Regions from separate parts of the Bacillus sp. LJBS17 genome, predicted to be linked through region 3. Evidence: riboswitches for the same ligand, from Rfam matches in the RefSeq annotation. Region 3 holds a riboswitch; each other region holds the start of a gene.
The links. A riboswitch is a leader RNA that binds a small molecule or an ion and turns the genes downstream of it on or off. The one in region 3 is predicted to bind thiamine pyrophosphate.
Positions count from the first base shown of each region.

Region 1: it holds a riboswitch for thiamine pyrophosphate, as region 3 does, so the genes downstream of both, thiT (energy-coupled thiamine transporter ThiT) here and tenA (thiaminase II) in region 3, are expected to answer to the same signal.
Region 2: it holds a riboswitch for thiamine pyrophosphate, as region 3 does, so the genes downstream of both, thiU (HMP/thiamine ABC transporter substrate-binding protein ThiU) here and tenA (thiaminase II) in region 3, are expected to answer to the same signal.
Region 4: it holds a riboswitch for thiamine pyrophosphate, as region 3 does, so the genes downstream of both, thiC (phosphomethylpyrimidine synthase ThiC) here and tenA (thiaminase II) in region 3, are expected to answer to the same signal.

Region 1 covers NZ_CP079759.1:3,084,198-3,088,634, forward strand. The annotation lists rRNA gene KXZ66_RS16000 (16S ribosomal RNA) at 1-1,111, opposite strand, end outside; TPP riboswitch at 1,576-1,677, shown strand; gene thiT (energy-coupled thiamine transporter ThiT) at 1,777-2,355, shown strand; gene KXZ66_RS16010 (GNAT family N-acetyltransferase) at 2,397-2,918, opposite strand; gene floT (flotillin lipid rafts scaffold protein FloT) at 2,936-4,437, opposite strand, start outside.
Region 2 covers NZ_CP079759.1:1,371,328-1,375,764, reverse strand. The annotation lists gene ykoH (two-component system sensor histidine kinase YkoH) at 1-232, opposite strand, end outside; gene ykoG (two-component system response regulator YkoG) at 236-922, opposite strand; TPP riboswitch at 1,024-1,136, shown strand; gene thiU (HMP/thiamine ABC transporter substrate-binding protein ThiU) at 1,233-1,835, shown strand; gene KXZ66_RS07135 (ECF transporter S component) at 1,837-2,436, shown strand; gene KXZ66_RS07130 (ABC transporter ATP-binding protein) at 2,423-4,066, shown strand; gene thiX (HMP/thiamine ABC transporter permease ThiX) at 4,041-4,437, shown strand, end outside.
Region 3 covers NZ_CP079759.1:1,221,442-1,225,878, reverse strand. The annotation lists gene thiO (glycine oxidase ThiO) at 1-912, opposite strand, end outside; gene tenI (thiazole tautomerase TenI) at 896-1,513, opposite strand; gene tenA (thiaminase II) at 1,488-2,198, opposite strand; TPP riboswitch at 2,277-2,385, opposite strand; gene KXZ66_RS06265 (monovalent cation:proton antiporter family protein) at 2,447-4,291, opposite strand.
Region 4 covers NZ_CP079759.1:933,232-937,668, forward strand. The annotation lists tRNA gene KXZ66_RS04750 (tRNA-Leu) at 90-171, shown strand; partial or broken gene spo0M (sporulation control protein Spo0M) at 250-1,010, opposite strand; gene KXZ66_RS04760 (hypothetical protein) at 1,152-1,355, shown strand; gene KXZ66_RS04765 (spore coat protein) at 1,444-1,716, opposite strand; gene KXZ66_RS04770 (Type 1 glutamine amidotransferase-like domain-containing protein) at 1,758-2,450, shown strand; TPP riboswitch at 2,520-2,627, shown strand; gene thiC (phosphomethylpyrimidine synthase ThiC) at 2,760-4,437, shown strand, end outside.

The sequences.
Region 1 (4,437 bases), 1.9 Mb from region 3:
CTCGTTGCGGGACTTAACCCAACATCTCACGACACGAGCTGACGACAACCATGCACCACCTGTCACTCTGCCCCCGAAGGGGACGTCCTATCTCTAGGATTGTCAGAGGATGTCAAGACCTGGTAAGGTTCTTCGCGTTGCTTCGAATTAAACCACATGCTCCACCGCTTGTGCGGTACCGTCAATTCCTTTGAGTTTCAGTCTTGCGACCGTACTCCCCAGGCGGAGTGCTTAATGCGTTAGCTGCAGCACTAAGGGGCGGAAACCCCCTAACACTTAGCACTCATCGTTTACGGCGTGGACTACCAGGGTATCTAATCCTGTTCGCTCCCCACGCTTTCGCTCCTCAGCGTCAGTTACAGACCAGAGAGTCGCCTTCGCCACTGGTGTTCCTCCACATCTCTACGCATTTCACCGCTACACGTGGAATTCCACTCTCCTCTTCTGCACTCAAGTTCCCCAGTTTCCAATGACCCTCCCCGGTTGAGCCGGGGGCTTTCACATCAGACTTAAGAAACCGCCTGCGAGCCCTTTACGCCCAATAATTCCGGACAACGCTTGCCACCTACGTATTACCGCGGCTGCTGGCACGTAGTTAGCCGTGGCTTTCTGGTTAGGTACCGTCAAGGTACCGCCCTATTCGAACGGTACTTGTTCTTCCCTAACAACAGAGCTTTACGATCCGAAAACCTTCATCACTCACGCGGCGTTGCTCCGTCAGACTTTCGTCCATTGCGGAAGATTCCCTACTGCTGCCTCCCGTAGGAGTCTGGTAGTGTCTCAGTCCCAGTGTGGCCGATCACCCTCTCAGGTCGGCTACGCATCGTTGCCTTGGTGAGCCGTTACCTCACCAACTAGCTAATGCGCCGCGGGTCCATCTGTAAGTGGTAGCCGAAGCCACCTTTTATGTTTGAACCATGCGGTTCAAACAACCATCCGGTATTAGCCCCGGTTTCCCGGAGTTATCCCAGTCTTACAGGCAGGTTACCCACGTGTTACTCACCCGTCCGCCGCTAACATCAGGGAGCAAGCTCCCATCTGTCCGCTCGACTTGCATGTATTAGGCACGCCGCCAGCGTTCGTCCTGAGCCAGGATCAAACTCTCCGATAAATGGATCACAGGTTAAGTTCACCGCATCCTGCGGCGACACCTGTGTGACCTGCGTCGTGCAGGCCCTAGTTTGACTGACTACGCACATCGCTGTGCGATTTATAAAAATGAATTAACAGGTACGTTTTGTCTTGTTTAGTTTTCAAAGATCATTTCGTCACTTCTCAATGAAGCAGCTTTACTAATATAACATTCAGCTTCTTTTTTGTCAACAACTTTTTTCAAGTTGTTTTGAAGCATCTAGTTTGTGTCCGCTGTGCATCAGCGACGTTTAATAATATAACACCTCTATTTATTTATTGCAATAGTTTTTTTAAAAAATCTATAAAACAAATAAACTATAATCCTCGCCATGATTTCTAAAGCGTGTGTATCATATAACTTTCTTAAAAGAACATATACATCAGTCATGTGATCTTGTTGTTTTTTTCGTTTTCTTGTATAGTAGAAACGAACTAAATACTGATGACCACAAGGGGAGCATTAAAGCTGAGAGTGAGCGGTTTCGTTCTGACCCTTTGAACCTGTTAGTTAACGCTGGCGTAGGGATGTGGCAAAGTCAAATGAATTGCAGATCGTAAAGCAGTGCGTGGAACTTTTCTCATCCTTCCGCGTGCTGCTTTTTTGTTGTCCTTTTGGTTGTCTGTCAATGGAAGGAGATAGATATGAATCAATCTAAGCAACTGGTTCGCCTTATTGAAATTGCCATTATGACAGCGGCAGCCGTTATTTTAGACATTGTCTCAGGAATGTTTCTTAGCATGCCTCAAGGAGGCTCGGTCTCCATCATGATGATTCCGATCTTTTTAATTTCGTTTCGCTGGGGTGTCAAAGCAGGTCTTACTACAGGTTTGTTGACAGGTCTAGTACAAATAGCAATCGGAAACTTGTTTGCTCAACATCCTGTACAGCTATTGTTAGATTACATTGTCGCTTTCGCGGCAATCGGCATAAGCGGCTGTTTCGCTTCTTCAGTCCGTAAAGCCGCTGTATCAAAAACAAAAGGGAAATTGATTGTTTCAGTGGTCAGCGCAGTTTTTATCGGCAGTTTGCTGCGCTATGCCGCGCATGTCATTTCAGGAGCTGTGTTTTTCGGTAGCTTTGCTCCAAAAGGAACACCGGTATGGATTTATTCTTTAACTTATAATGCGACTTACATGGTACCTTCATTCATTATTTGTGCAATTGTCCTATGTTTATTATTTATGACAGCACCCCGTCTGCTTAAAAGTGACAAAGCGTAAAAGTAACAATCCCCCAGCGAATTCCGCTGGGGGATTGTTCGTTATCTGTTAAGAAGTGTTTTTAAAGCTGAAAGATCCGGCCAGCCAAGACCTACTTCTTTCAACCTTACTCCGGCAATTTCAAAGTTGTCCTCCGCTACTCTTTCAGGTGAATAGGCCTGATAAAATATAATCGAGGGATTCTGCTCAATAACCCAAACAAACATACTTGAAAACCCATGTTGAAGCAAATACTCCGCTCCTTTTGCTAAGAGCGCCCTGCCTGCACCTTGCCGCTGGCGCTCTTCCAGAAGATAAATAGCGTATAACTCGCCGTCATAGCCTTCTTGTTCAGAGCGAATAGGTCCAAATGAAGCAAAGCCGAATACTGAACCCTTTTCGTCCTGAGCAACAAATACTCCCTTTAACGAGCGACTTTTCCATTTGTCTTCAAATTCCTTATAGTTCAGGCTGTTTAAATAATCAATCGGGATAATTTCGTGGTATGTTGACCTCCAGCTGTCTACATGCACTTTTGCAATGTCCTTTATATCCTCTAACTTCGCTTCACGTACAGTTACCATACGGTTCTGCCCTTTCCTTACTCTGATTTTTGGATCGTTTTGGCTTCTTTGATTTCATTTGTTAATTCATTAATGCTTTGTTTTACGTTTCCTTTTCCTGAAAAGTTCTCAAGCATTTCTTTTACATCAATTCCTGAGGATGCTTTTAAACTTTCTTGCAAACTTGACATTAAGTTCGTCGCATAGCTGGTTACTTTGTTTGCTCCGCTTGATTCACCGCTTCCTCCTGTATCGACAACGGTGATTTTATCAATATTTGAAAGAGGTGCCGCTGCTTGTTTCGCGTATTCCGGAAGCATTTTGACAATCATATCGAAAATCGCCGCCTGCCCGTACTGTTCAAAAGCAGCCGCAATTTTCTCTTTTGCTTCCGCTTCTGCAAGACCTTTCAGGCGGATAACCTCTGCCTCTGTCTCTCCTTTCGCTTTTTCCGCTTCTGCTTTTGCTAGCCCGTCAATTCTTACTTTTTCCGCCTCAGCCTTTGCCATTGCTTCTATACTGTACTTCTTGGCATCGGCTTCCGCGAGCTGTTTGGCTTTCTCAGCTGCTGCGGACTGCTCAACAGAATAACGGTCTGCATCGGCTTTTTTCTTTACCTCTGAGTCGTATTGACGTTCACGGCGAAGAATTTCTTTTTCTTCTAGTTCTATTTGTTTTTGGCGTTCGATAATTTTAACCTGCATTTCCTGCTCTGTGACTTGCTGGCGCGCTCTGGCAGTCTCTAAATCATATGCTTGGTCGGCATTCGCTTTTGCCGTATCTTGTTCTCTGCGAAATTCAGCCATTTTGAGCTGATTGAGTTTTTCAGCTTCAGCGATTTCCGTCGCCCGTTCAAGTTCTGATTTTTTTGCGTCTTTATCGGCTTCTGCCCGCTTAATTCGGGTTTCTTTATCAGCCTCTGCTGTTGCGATATCAGCATCGCGTTTTACTTGGGCAATTCTCGGTTTCCCTAATGATTCAAGATAACCGTTTTTATCACGAACATCTTTAATGGTAAACGAGACGATTACAAGCCCCATTTTCGCGAGATCCTGTGAAGCGACACGCTGCACCTCTTGAGAGAATTTTTCTCTGTTTTTATAGATTTCTTCTACTGTCATTGAGCCGAGAATGGAACGAAGGTGGCCTTCTAAAACCTCCCGCGCTTCCTGCTCACGGTCGTCTTTTGATTTCCCTAAAAATTGTTCGGCTGCTGTAGCGATTTCTCCTATAGAACCGCCGATTTTAATAATCGCAGTTCCATCGGCCATTACTGGCACTCCTTGTTCTGTATAGACTTCAGGTGTCGAAACATCGAGTTTGCTTGATAATAGGCTTAGCGGCTCTGCCTGCTGGAAGACGGGAAGGACAAAGGTTCCTCCGCCGCGGACGATTTTAATACGGTTGCCGCCTTCATCGACATGAACATTTTTATTGCCCAGATAGCTCCCCGTTACAATTAACGCTTCATCAGGCCCTGCTGTACGATACTTCGTAATAAACACAGCTATTAGTGCAATTAATAAAAAGAATACAACTC
Region 2 (4,437 bases), 150 kb from region 3:
GCACCATGCCATTTGCCGGAAGATAGGCCTGCAGCATATCCTGCAAAGCCACTCCTTCTGTTTCAGCGGCACGCAGCGCTTCGGCAATGTTATCCGTCTCATCAGCAAGCCGGGCCGCATCCTTTGATGTCAGCGCAGACGAAAAAATGAGATATACTGCGGTATGAACCAAAATTAATAAAATCAACAGTGATATCGAAGTGTATAGATGAATCTTGGTCTTCAGCTTCATCGTTTACCCCTTAATGGCATAGCCGACCCCGCGAATCGTATGGATCAGCTGTTTTTCGTAAGGATAGTCCAGTTTTTTTCTGATGTATCTTATGTAGACGTCCACGACATTTGTATCACCGATATAATCAAATCCCCATACTGAGCTTAGAATTTGCTCCCGTGTCAGCACTTGCTGCGGATGCTTTAGCATATAGACGAGCAGATCAAATTCCCGCGGCGTTAATTCCACCTCTTTGTCTCCGCGTCTCACTTCACGGGTTTTTTCGTTCACCCGCAAATCGTCATATGTAAGAAAGGTGCCGATATCTTCAGTTTTTGTTCCATTTTGCCGCAGCGCCGCCCTGATTCTCGCAAGCAATTCCTCGATTTCAAACGGCTTGGTGACATAGTCATTTGCACCGATGTCCAGACCTGTTACCTTATCAGGAATACTGTCTCGCGCCGTTAATAATATGACCGGTGTCTGCGAATCCGTTTTTCTCAAGCGGCGCAGCACTTCCAGTCCGCTAAGCCCCGGAAGCATGACATCAAGAAGCACCAAGGAATACCCGCCTTCCGCTGCCGCATCAAGACCTTCTGTGCCATTGTGTTTGATCGTGACGCTGTATCCTTCATATTCCAATTCAAGCTGAAGAACCCTGGCGATTTTTTCTTCATCTTCCACAATTAATATGTGTCCTTTTTCCAAATTTGACCATCCTCTCCCGTCCCTATATGAAAAAAATGATTTCGTTGTTTACAAAATGATTCTTATCATCTATTATGATGTCAAAATAAAAAATTGTATACGGAAAGCACTAGGGGTGCTGTTTTGGCTGAGATAAAGCGCGGAAGAAACGCGCTTTGATCCCTTATGACCCGATCTGGATAATACCAGCGTGGGGAAGTGCAGGTTGACCGAATGGTGTATTTTTTTGTGCGCTTAATCGATCTATGACTGCATATTCCCTTAGGATATGCAGTTTTTTATTTTACCAAAAAAACAGGAGGTCGGAGAAATGGAGCATATTTGCGGTACAAGCAAAATCGCCGGTTTTCGCTTCTCTTTATATCCGATGACGGATGATTTTATCAGTGTGATCAAGTCTGCGCTGAAAAAAACAGATACATCCAATGTATGGACGAAAACCGACCATATCAGCACGGTGTTACGCGGATCGATTGATCATGTATTCGATGCTGCAAAAGCCATTTACCTTCATGCAGCAAACAGCGAACAACACATCGTCATGAACGGCACGTTTTCCATTGGATGCCCGGGTGACACACAGGGGGATACATATCTTTCCAAAGGTGATAAGCGTGTCAATGAAGATGCTGTCCGAGGCTTGAAGGCGGAAGCGCCGTGCCAATTTGCCCTTTATCCAATGAATGAGCCGGATTATATGGGATTGATTATGGAGGCTGTCGACATTGCAAAAGCCCAAGGCACTTTCGTACAGGGTGTCCATTACGCGAGCGAGCTTGACGGGGATGCGCATGACGTATTCAGCACATTGGAGGCCGTTTTCCGCATGGCTGAGCAGCAAACAAACCACATCACCATGACTGTGAATCTTTCGGCTAACAGTCCATCAAGAAAAAACAGAAAGCAGGGATAACATGAAAAGCTGGAAAGTAAAAGAAATTGTCATCATGTCCGTTATCAGTATCGTATTTGCCGTTGTTTATTTATTATTTACACATTTCGGAAACGTGCTTGCAGGTATGTTTGGGCCAATCGCCTATGAACCAATTTACGGCATTTGGTTTATCGTTTCTGTGATCGCCGCGTACATGATTCGAAAACCGGGTGCGGCGCTCGTTTCTGAAATCATTGCCGCTCTCGTTGAGTGCCTGCTGGGAAATCCGTCTGGCCCGATGGTCATCGTCATTGGCATTGTTCAAGGGCTCGGGGCTGAGGCTGTATTTCTTGCAACACGCTGGAAAGCATACTCTCTCCCTGTCCTTATGCTGGCCGGTATGGGGTCTTCAGTAGCCAGCTTTATCTATGATCTCTTTGTTTCTGGCTATGCAGCCTATTCACCAGGTTATCTGCTCATTATGCTTGTGATCCGCCTCATTTCCGGCGCGCTTTTGGCGGGGCTTCTCGGAAAAGCTGTCAGCGACTCTCTCGCTTATACAGGTGTGTTAAACGGAATGGCACTCGGAAAGGAACTGAAAAAGAAACGGAAGCGGGCGTCAGAACATGCAAGCCTTTGATGAGCTTCTGACGGTTGAGCAGCTCAGCTTCTCTTATGAAGAAGACGAGAAACCGGTTTTTCAAGACATTTCGTTTGAGCTTCAAAAAGGAGAATGTGTTTTATTATTAGGACCGAGCGGATGCGGTAAAAGCTCGCTCGCCCTTTGTTTAAACGGTCTATATCCGGAGGCTTGCGACGGCATTCAGTCCGGACATGTATTTCTATTTCAAAAGCCGGTCACAGATGCTGAAACCTCCGAAACGATTACTCAGCATGCCGGGGTCGTTTTTCAGGATCCTGATCAGCAGTTCTGCATGCTGACGGTGGAGGACGAAATAGCGTTCGGGCTGGAAAATCTGCAAATTCCAAAAGAAGAAATGACAGAGAAAATCAACGCCGTATTAGAAAAATTACGCATTACCCATTTAAAAGAAAAAATGATCTCAACCCTTTCAGGAGGACAAAAGCAGAAAGTGGCTCTCGCCTGTATTTTGGCGATGGAGCCTGAGCTTATTATTTTAGATGAGCCGACCTCTCTTTTAGACCCTTTCTCAGCTCGGGAGTTCGTTCATCTGATGAAGGATCTTCAGCGGGAAAAAGGTTTCAGCCTCCTCGTCATTGAGCACCAGCTTGATGAATGGGCGCCTTGGATTGAGAGAACGATCGTACTCGACAAATCAGGCAAAAAGGCACTGGATGGCCTGACGAAAAATCTATTTCAGCATGAAGCGGAGACACTAAAGAAATTGGGCATCGCCATTCCAAAGGTCTGTCATCTGCAGGAAAAGCTGAGTATGCCGTTTACTTTATCAAAAGAGATGCTGTTCAAAGAGCCTATTCCTGCCGGGCATGTCAAAAAGAAGAAAGCCCCTTCTGGGGAGAGTGTGCTTGAAGTCAGCAGCCTTTCGTTCGCGAGAGGACAGCAGGCGATTTTCAAAGACATCAGCTTTTCGTTGCGCGAAGGCTCTTTAACGGCGCTTGTCGGTCCGAACGGAACTGGAAAATCGACGCTCCTATCAGTTCTGGCCAGTCTCATGAAACCGCAAAGCGGCAAAATCCTTCTCTATGATCAGCCGCTGCAGAAATATAAAGAAAAAGAATTGCGTAAACGGATGGGATTTGTTTTTCAAAACCCTGAGCATCAATTCGTCACCGATACGGTGTATGACGAGCTTCTGTTCGGCCAGAAAGCAAATGCTGAAACTGAGAAAAAAGCGCAACACCTGCTGCAGCGTTTTGGTCTTGCGCATTTGGCTGATCATCATCCGTTTGCGATCAGCCAAGGGCAAAAACGGCGACTGAGCGTAGCTACTATGCTCATGCATGACGTAAAGGTTTTATTATTAGACGAACCAACCTTTGGCCAGGATGCCCGCACGGCGGCTGAATGCATGGAAATGATTCAACGTATCAAGGCAGAGGGAACTGCTGTCCTTATGATTACACACGATATGGAGCTAGTCTCTTCGTATGCTGACAGCGTGCTTGTGCTTCACGATACAGGCCTGGCCTTTGACGGATCTCCAGCGCAGTTGTTTTCTCAAGAAACAGGGCTTGTTCAAAAAGCAAAGCTCACCCTTCCCCTTCTATATGAATGGATGGCATTTCAAGAGGAGGTGCGTGATGAAGCAACCGTTACATCTCATTAATCCGACTGTGAAAGCGGCGGCGGTTTTTTGTTGTGTCGTCATGCTGTCGTTTATTTACAACCCTTACACTCCGGCATGTTTTTATATCATCATCGTTGCGGGCGTTTTACTGGCGGCCGGAATCCCATTGAAAAAATGGTTGTTGTTTACGATTCCGTTTTTGATTTTAGCATTCGGATGCGTGTGGACAGCCGCAGTTTTTGGAAAAGTGCCGACAACATCGGATAATTTTTTGTTTCAAGCAGGCCCTATCTCAATTAACAGCGATAATGTGTCTGTCGGCATCTCTCTCGGGTTTCGTATTTTATGCTTTTCCGCCTTATCGATGATGTTTGTTTTTACAACCGATCCGATTTTATTTATGCTGAGCC
Region 3 (4,437 bases):
TCCCGGACGGAGTCCCGCCCAAAAACGATCCACCTTCATATTCTGTATAGCCGGCAGCATCGTTTTTGCTTTTTTCATAACAGATTCCAATCCGCCAAGATCCGGTGTTTCACTCCAGTCCCCCGGCTTCATTGTCGCGCCGACAACCAGTCTTCCGCTTTTTCTCGGTACGATATAGCAGTGATCATGGTAAAGCGTTTTTGTCAGCGGGATATCATCATTCCAAACGGACAGGCACTCCCCTTTTACAGGGAGAAAAGCATTGTTCAGTCCAAGCTGTTTAAAAAACATTCCGCTCCACACCCCGCTGGCAACGACAACATGATTAGCCCATACGTCTCCGCTAGGGGTCTTGATGAACAGGGCTTCACCGTCACGTTCGACATGCAGGACGGGCGTATGCTCAAAAATCTCCGCCCCAAGCATTTTTGCTGCTTTCACATATGCCTTGCAAACAAAATAAGGCTCCACATGCACATCATCCTGAATAAAAGATGCACCAAAGATGTCACCAGACGCATACGGCTCTTTTTCTAACACCTCTTCTTTTGAATACCAGCTGACAGAGTCCAAATCGTCCATCTGTCTCAGCTGCAGCACATCTTCTTCAGAAAATGCAAGCTTAAACATACCGCCGTTATGCTGCCTGATATCCACACCGGATAATGCATAAAGCTCTTCTCCAAGACCTTTGTACAGACGCTGACTGTGCATGGCGAAATCAAAAAACGCGTCACGTTCCTCGCATTCGGCATGGGCGCCCAGCATTCCGGCAGCGGCACTTGTCGTTCTGCCGCCCATTGTTCCGCTTTCAAACAATGCGGTGCTTTTGTTTTCCTTTGCCAAATGATAAGCAATCGCGGAACCGATAATTCCGCCTCCAATCACCACTGCTTCATAATGCCTTTTCATAGCGCATCTCCTTTAGCTTGCGGGAATATCGTCTGGCTGCTTCCAAGGGCTCAGCGGAAGAGAAAATTCCTGACATAACAGCAATGCCGTCTGCCCCTGCTTGTTTTACGTCTCTTAACCTGTCCGGCGTCATCCCCCCGATGGCTATAACCGGGATGGAAATCCGCTGTTTGATATCTGACAGCAAAGATACTCCTCTGCCTTCAAGACCCTTTTTGCAATCCGTTTCAAACACATGGCCGAACAGCACGTAGTCCGCGTCTTCCTTTTCTGCTTGAACCGCTTCCTCAAGTGAATGCACCGACCTCCCGATATGAAGGTGTGGAAATCTGGCTCTGACCTGCTTCGGTGAAAAGCTGCCGCTTGGCAGCTGCACGCGGTGAATAGTAGAGAAAAGCGCAATATCCACGCGCCCGTTCATCACCAGTTTTCGTTTATCTATACCGCCTTCAAAAATAAGCTCGAGCAGTTTCAAAATATCTGCCGCCGATTTTGAACGTTCCCGAATATGAATAAAATCAACTTCATTCTGAATCGTAATGATGATTCTCGCTAGCTCTTCTACCGGCTTGCTGTCATCCGTTATGGCGTGAAGCTCCACATTCCTCCACCTCTTTTATGGCGCTGTCAGACCAGCCTTCTTTTCGATAGGCCATTCCCCAAAATTGATATTCATAGTAGCTGGAGATGACAAAATTCTCTTTCATCTTGGCACGCACTTCCTCCGTGCTGTTTTCCGCCAGCTCATCAAAGCGGTTGATTTGCTCCTCGACCTGTTGTCTAAACCAATCACCGCCATATGTGCCAATCCACTTCTGATAAATTGGATGCCCCGGATCACAATGCAGCAATTTCTCACCAACCTCGTAATAGAGCCAATAGCATGGCAGCAAGGCCGCTAAGATTTCTGCGAAATTCCCACTCAAAACCGAACGGTACATATGGGATGTATAAGAATACGCAGTAGGAGACGGCTTAAACGCCTTACGCTCTTCCTCGCTGATTTCCAACAGCTCGGCAAACTCCCGATGAAGCGCCATTTCCGCCTCATATGTACCTTGGGCATGGCTTGCCATCCGCCCCGTTGTATAAAGATCCTTCGCATAAGCGGCGCCAAATGACTGCACCTTTGCAAAATGCGTTAAATAATAGGAATCCTGAAGTACGTAGTATTTAAAACGGTCAATCGGAAGCGTTCCGTCACCGATTCCTTGAACGAACGGATGGACAAAGCTCCCCTCCCACCATTCTGCGGCTGCACTGCGGCATTCTTCTGAAAACTTCACAAATCATTCCCCCTCTGAAAATAAAAAAACCACTTTCCCGCAAGGAAAAGTGGTTTGGAATTGGCATAGTAAAATAACACAAATACCGCTCCACTTCCCTACGCAGGTCTGAACCTGTTCAAGTTATGAGGGTCTAAAAGTCACACTTTTATCTCAGCCCTTATGAAGGACACCCCTAGTGGTTAAACGAATACATATTGAATTGTTCTGCACCTCTATATTAACACGAATCCTTATTTGGTCAAGATTTATCCTTCCAATGTTTTCTTAAGATCCGTTACGTACCCCCGAGATCCGGTGACAATTAAACGGTCTCCAAGTTTCAGCCTTGTATCCCCATGAGGAACGATGCTGTCCACACCTCTGAAGATCCTGACAAAGATGACGTCACCTGTTAAAGGGAATTCCCGTAAAATGACACCATCATATTTACTGTTCTCCATATTAATTTGATACAGCGAAGACTCTTGGTTCGTGAGCAGCTTCATGACGCCAGGCGCTTCAATCAGTGCGCGAAGCAGCGTTTTTGTCGACAGCAGAATAGAAAAGATGCTGATTCCCTGCTCCTTCAGAGCTGCTTCATGCTCCGGTGATCCTACGCTTGCAATGACTCTTTCTGTGCCTTTTTCTTTTGCAAGTAATGCAATGTCTGCATTCATATCTTCATTTCCTGTCGCCACAACGAGGATATCCGTTTCAAAAATGCCGAGTGATTCAAGCGTCTCGTGTTCATAGTCAGAAATTGTTTCAACAGCAAACACTGATTCTGACAGCTTTTCCTCCGCATTCTCTTGGTAGACGTGTACAACACGCACGTCATACTCTTCCTCTGGCAATTCAAGTGTAACAGGCAAAGTCATTTGATTGGCGCCAATGAACGTAATCGTCTTTTTCTCCTCCGGCTGCTCTTCCCGTTTATATAACTTTTTAAAACAGATCGGCGTAAAAATACTTGCAATGACGGCTACTAAAATTAGCGCTCCTGACATATTTGCGCTGATCACGTGAAGCTGCTGGCCGATTGTTGCAGCGGCAATCACGAGCGAAAGCGTTGATGTCAGCAGGAAACCAGACGCGAAAATGGTTCGGTTATCATACCACTTCTTTAAGTACATGACAGGAATGATTTTGCTGACTAACAGCGCCAGCAGCAGGAGCGGAATCATGATTAAAATTGTTTTATCCTGGAAAAGAGTCCAAATATCAAGCTTCACACCGACCATCACGAAGAAAATCGGTATTAAGAACCCATAACCGAATGAGTCCAGCTGCTGAACAAGTTCTTTGTTTGGCGAAAGCAGGGAAACAAGAACCCCCGCTAAGAAAGCGCCGAGAATATTTTCCGCCCCAAGTGATTCAGACAGGGCAACGAGTACAATAATTAACGTAAAAATGGCACGCGTCCCGATCTGGATCGTCCCTTTTGACATGGATTGAACAAAAGAGCGATGTTTGAAGACCCGGCCGAAAAAGTAAAGCACCACTCCGGCCGCAAACAGAATCATCAGGAGCCACATGTTTCCGCTGTCCTCTCCGTATAAAGAAGAAAAAACAGCAAGAAGAATCATCGTGGCCAAATCAGCAATAACAGCAACAAGCAAAATAATCTGCCCGATATTCGAATTCATGATCCGTTCTTCTTTTAATGTTGGAACGACAACGCCTAATGAAATCGTTGAAATAATCAGGGTCATCAAAAATGCATTTTGGATAAATCCGGCCAAGACGAACCCATAGGACAAGAGCAATGATAAAATAAAAATACCGACGAAAATAACAGATGCCGCAGCAAACGTATTCGGCGCTTCCTTGCCATTCGGCAGGAACTGCTTTTTCTTTCCTTTCTCAAACGACGAAAAATCAATTTCAAGCCCGCTTAAAAACATTAAAAAGATAAATCCGAGCATAGAGAGTGTCTGGAGCCAGGTGTCACCCTCCACAACTAAATTAAGGCCGCTTTTCCCAATTATCAGCCCCATAATGATTTCAGCAACAACAACCGGGATGCTGAGTTTAAACCGATGCAAAAGGATGGGTGTCAAAAATGCAACGATAAGTACAACAACTAAAGATGCGACAGATGTATGCGCCATAATCAGAACCTCCTTTTTAAGTCAGGGTTATGCTAGTTCTCACTCAGAGAACAAAACCTCATTTTTAAAAAACATAACGCGATTTTAACAAGGGTGATGATGAAAAATAAAGTGATAAGGTCTTAATGCTGTTTAGAAAATGATTC
Region 4 (4,437 bases), 290 kb from region 3:
ATTTCCAAAAAAACTTTTTTGAAATACGTTGACACTTTATGAGATCCATGATATAGTTATATTCGTCGGTTAGATACGACGTAAAACTTGCCGGTGTGGCGGAATTGGCAGACGCGCACGACTCAAAATCGTGTTCCTTCTGGAGTGTCGGTTCGACCCCGACCACCGGTATACTGAAAAACCCGTTTCTTAATAGACACGGGTTTTTATTTTTTATTAAAGAAAAGGAGCCGAGGCTCCTTTTTATACTTACTCAGCGTATTGGTCTAAGATCTCTTCTAACACCTCTTCAAGCTCTTCTGCATCTTCAAGCTCTGATTGGCTGAAACGGACGCGTACAAGCTGTTCTCCGTCATTATACATCTCTTCCAGCCATCCTCGCAGTCCTCTTGCCCTGCGGTCGACTTCGAAAATGATTTCCAAACCGTCTTCGTCTAAAAGGAAAATGAGCTCTAATTCATCAAGCATCTGACGATAATATCCGGAAGTCGGAACGAATTCGAATTCTTGAACGAACGGAAGGCGGCGTCGGAAGTAGGGCGCTTGTTCACAGTCTGCTTCGTTAAGACGGAAGCCCAGGTTTTCGATTGCTTCCAGCACATTTTCAATCCGAAAATGCGGTCATGATCGGATTTATCGATACCGCCTTGAATGTCAAGGTCTGTCACCACGGCAACCTCTACTTTCCCTACAGTCATCGGCGTATCTAGAGGCAGAGTGAATGTAAACGGAAATTGATGCTCTTCACCAGGCTGTATGGTAAATGAACCAGTGACCCGGAAAGAATGAATTGTAGCGTATTTCCGGTGCTCTTCATCGTCTTTTACAATGACATACCGTGTGCTAAGCTGTAAATCGATATAACGGATGTCCTGAGCGATTTTTCCGCCTTTGACATGTACCGTTCCCTGTACTTCTTCTCCTGGAAAATATGCGTCTTTTTCTAAAATTGTATCTACTTTTGCAGCTCCAATTCCGGCACTTGCCGCAAGTTTCTTAAAAAATGACATGTTAGATCTTCCCCTTTTTCTTTTTTCTCAACAGATATACGCAAGAAGGAGGAAAAAAGATTCGTTTGATTCATACTTTTTTCCTATTATTCGTCTCGGCCTAGGGACAGACTAAGAATAATATTGAAAATAAAGGAGTGGATGGAAGTGAATAAAGAAAGTTTGGTTGCAGATGAATTACACAGAATGTTTTTGGCTGGTGAGCTGCAAATCACAGTAGAGGAGGATATAAACAATATTTCCGAAAGGCTGAGAAACGGCGATCTCAGTTTAGACCGATTAAGCGGTGAAGACGCGTTTATAAAAGAAACGGTAAATGAGGCTTTAAGAAGAGTGGAGCAATAAAAAAGAGACGGCATCTCATCTTTGAGATCCCGTCTCTTTTTGTGGTCTTTGCTGTAAGATAAATCTAATCGATTTGATTTGGAATTGCTCACCCGAGCCATCCCTTTTCTAACAGAAGATCTGACAGTTCATCATGGAGATAAACAGTTGTATCTAATTGATCATGCAATGCTATTCTGATGTGGGGATTTTCGGCTTCTGTTATTGCGACAGTGTATTTGTTAATGCTGGTTTTTATTGTTGTTAACAAATCAAGAATATCTTTGGGACAAAGACTTTGTTCAATGGGAAACCACCCCCTTTGTTTTTTTAGCAGCTCCTGATAAGAAAGTATTTGGCTTTGTTTCTTGCTTCTATACAAAATGCTATAATAAGCAACAAATTTTGTTGGGGGGTGTGATGATGAAGCAGATTATTGCGATGGGGGGCGGGGGTTTTTCGATGGAGCCGGATAATTTGTCCCTCGATCAATATATCCTCAATCAATCAAAACGAGAGCAGCCTCGTATTTGTTTTTTGCCGACGGCGAGCGGAGATTCCCAAAACTATATTCAGCGGTTTTATCATGCATTTCAAACACTGGATTGTGTGCCGTCTCACTTATCTTTGTTTAAGCCGCCATCAACAGATTTAACTTCTTTTGTTATGGAAATGGACGTGATTTATGTTGGCGGGGGAAATACGCGGAATTTACTTGTGTTATGGAAAGAGTGGGGGCTTGACCAGATTCTTAGGGAAGCATGGAAGAACGGTGTGGTTTTAGCTGGATTAAGTGCCGGTGCGATCTGCTGGTTTGAAGAAGGGGTGACGGATTCAGCCGGACCGCTGACAAGTTTGAAAAGTTTAGGTTTTTTGCAAGGGAGCTTTTGTCCCCATTATGACGGGGAAAAGGATCGGAGACCGGCATACCACCAGCTGATATCTAACAAGTTCTTATGCAGTGGCTATGCAGCGGATGATGGGGCTGCTCTCCATTTCATAAATGATCAGCTGTTTCAGACTGTGAGTTCAAGGTCGGAAGGAAAGGCATATCGGGTGATGATGGCTGAACATGAAATAGCTGAAATTCCGTTGCCGGTCAAATATTTAGGGTGAAATTGGCTGAATATTATCTATATTCCTCTTTTTTTCAGATTGATTTTATGATAAGATGAGTGCGAAATCAATAGTTACTGGGGGTGCCCGCTTTCGGGCTGAGAGAGAAGGTAAGCTTCTTAACCCTTTGGACCTGATCTGGTTCGTACCAGCGTGGGGAAGTAGAGGAATTGTTTTTGTTATTGTCTTGCTGGGCAATAATATGTTTCTTTCTGACTGTAACCGGGTTCATTTATATGAATCCGGTTTTTTGTGCTGGTTATGGGCTTGATTTTGTCCTTTCAAACGTAGAGAGGGGAAGGAAAAGTAATGCAAAACAATTCAGTGCAGCAAGCCAACATTTCCATTATGTCAAGTTTTTCAGGCAGCAAGAAGGTATACGTGGAGGGTTCTTCTTCGGACATCCAAGTGCCGATGAGGGAGATCCTATTGAGTCCGACGACGGGATCGTTCGGCGAAGAGGAAAACGCGCCTGTGCGTGTCTATGATACAAGCGGACCGTATACGGACCCTGAAGTAACCATTAATATTCAAGAAGGATTAAAGCCGCTCCGCCAAAAATGGATCACAGAGCGCGGTGACGTGGAAGAGTATGAAGGTCGGGCTATAAAACCAGAAGATAACGGTTATAAAAAAGCAAATCCAAACGTAAGCTACCCAGGATTAAAGCGGAAACCGCTGAGGGCGAAGGCAGGTCAAAATGTCACACAAATGCACTATGCAAAAAAGGGGATCATTACACCTGAGATGGAATTTATCGCCATTCGTGAGCATGTGTCTCCTGAATTCGTCAGAGACGAGGTAGCCAGCGGCCGGGCGATTATTCCTTCAAACATTAATCACCCTGAAAGTGAGCCAATGATTATCGGCCGGAATTTTCATGTGAAGATTAATGCGAATATCGGGAATTCAGCGGTTACGTCATCCATTGAAGAAGAAGTGGAAAAAATGACGTGGGCCATCCGCTGGGGAGCGGATACGATGATGGATCTCTCTACCGGAAAAGATATTCATACGACGCGTGAATGGATTATCCGCAATTGCCCCGTGCCTGTGGGAACTGTTCCGATTTATCAGGCGCTTGAAAAAGTAAACGGCGTAGCGGAGGATTTAACGTGGGAGATTTATCGTGATACGCTAATCGAGCAGGCAGAGCAGGGAGTGGATTATTTTACGATTCACGCGGGTGTTTTGCTTAGGTATGTACCGCTGACTGCCAAACGGACAACTGGTATTGTGTCACGCGGGGGAGCGATTATGGCGCAGTGGTGTCTGGCTCATCATCAAGAAAGCTTTTTATACACACATTTTGAAGAAATATGTGAGATTATGAAAATGTATGATATTGCTTTCTCACTTGGGGATGGTTTGCGTCCCGGATCAATTGCTGATGCCAATGACGAAGCGCAGTTTGCTGAATTAGAGACGCTTGGAGAGCTGACGCAAATTGCCTGGAAGCATGATGTTCAGGTGATGATTGAGGGTCCTGGACATGTTCCGATGCATAAAATCAAAGAGAACGTCGATAAACAAATGGACATTTGTAAAGAAGCGCCTTTTTACACATTGGGGCCGTTGACAACGGATATTGCTCCGGGATATGACCATATTACTTCAGCGATCGGAGCGGCGATGATCGGCTGGTATGGGACAGCAATGCTTTGTTATGTAACGCCGAAGGAGCATTTGGGGCTGCCAAACCGTGATGATGTTCGTGAAGGAGTCATTACATATAAGATCGCTGCGCATGCGGCAGACCTTGCAAAAGGGCATCCCGGAGCGCAAATCCGGGATGATGCGTTATCGAAAGCCCGTTTTGAATTCCGCTGGCGGGATCAGTTTAATTTATCTCTTGATCCGGAGAGAGCCCTTGAATACCATGATGAAACCCTGCCTGCTGAAGGAGCAAAAACCGCTCACTTTTGTTCCATGTGCGGCCCGAAATTTTGCAGCATGAGAATTTCACAGGATATTCGGGATTATGCAA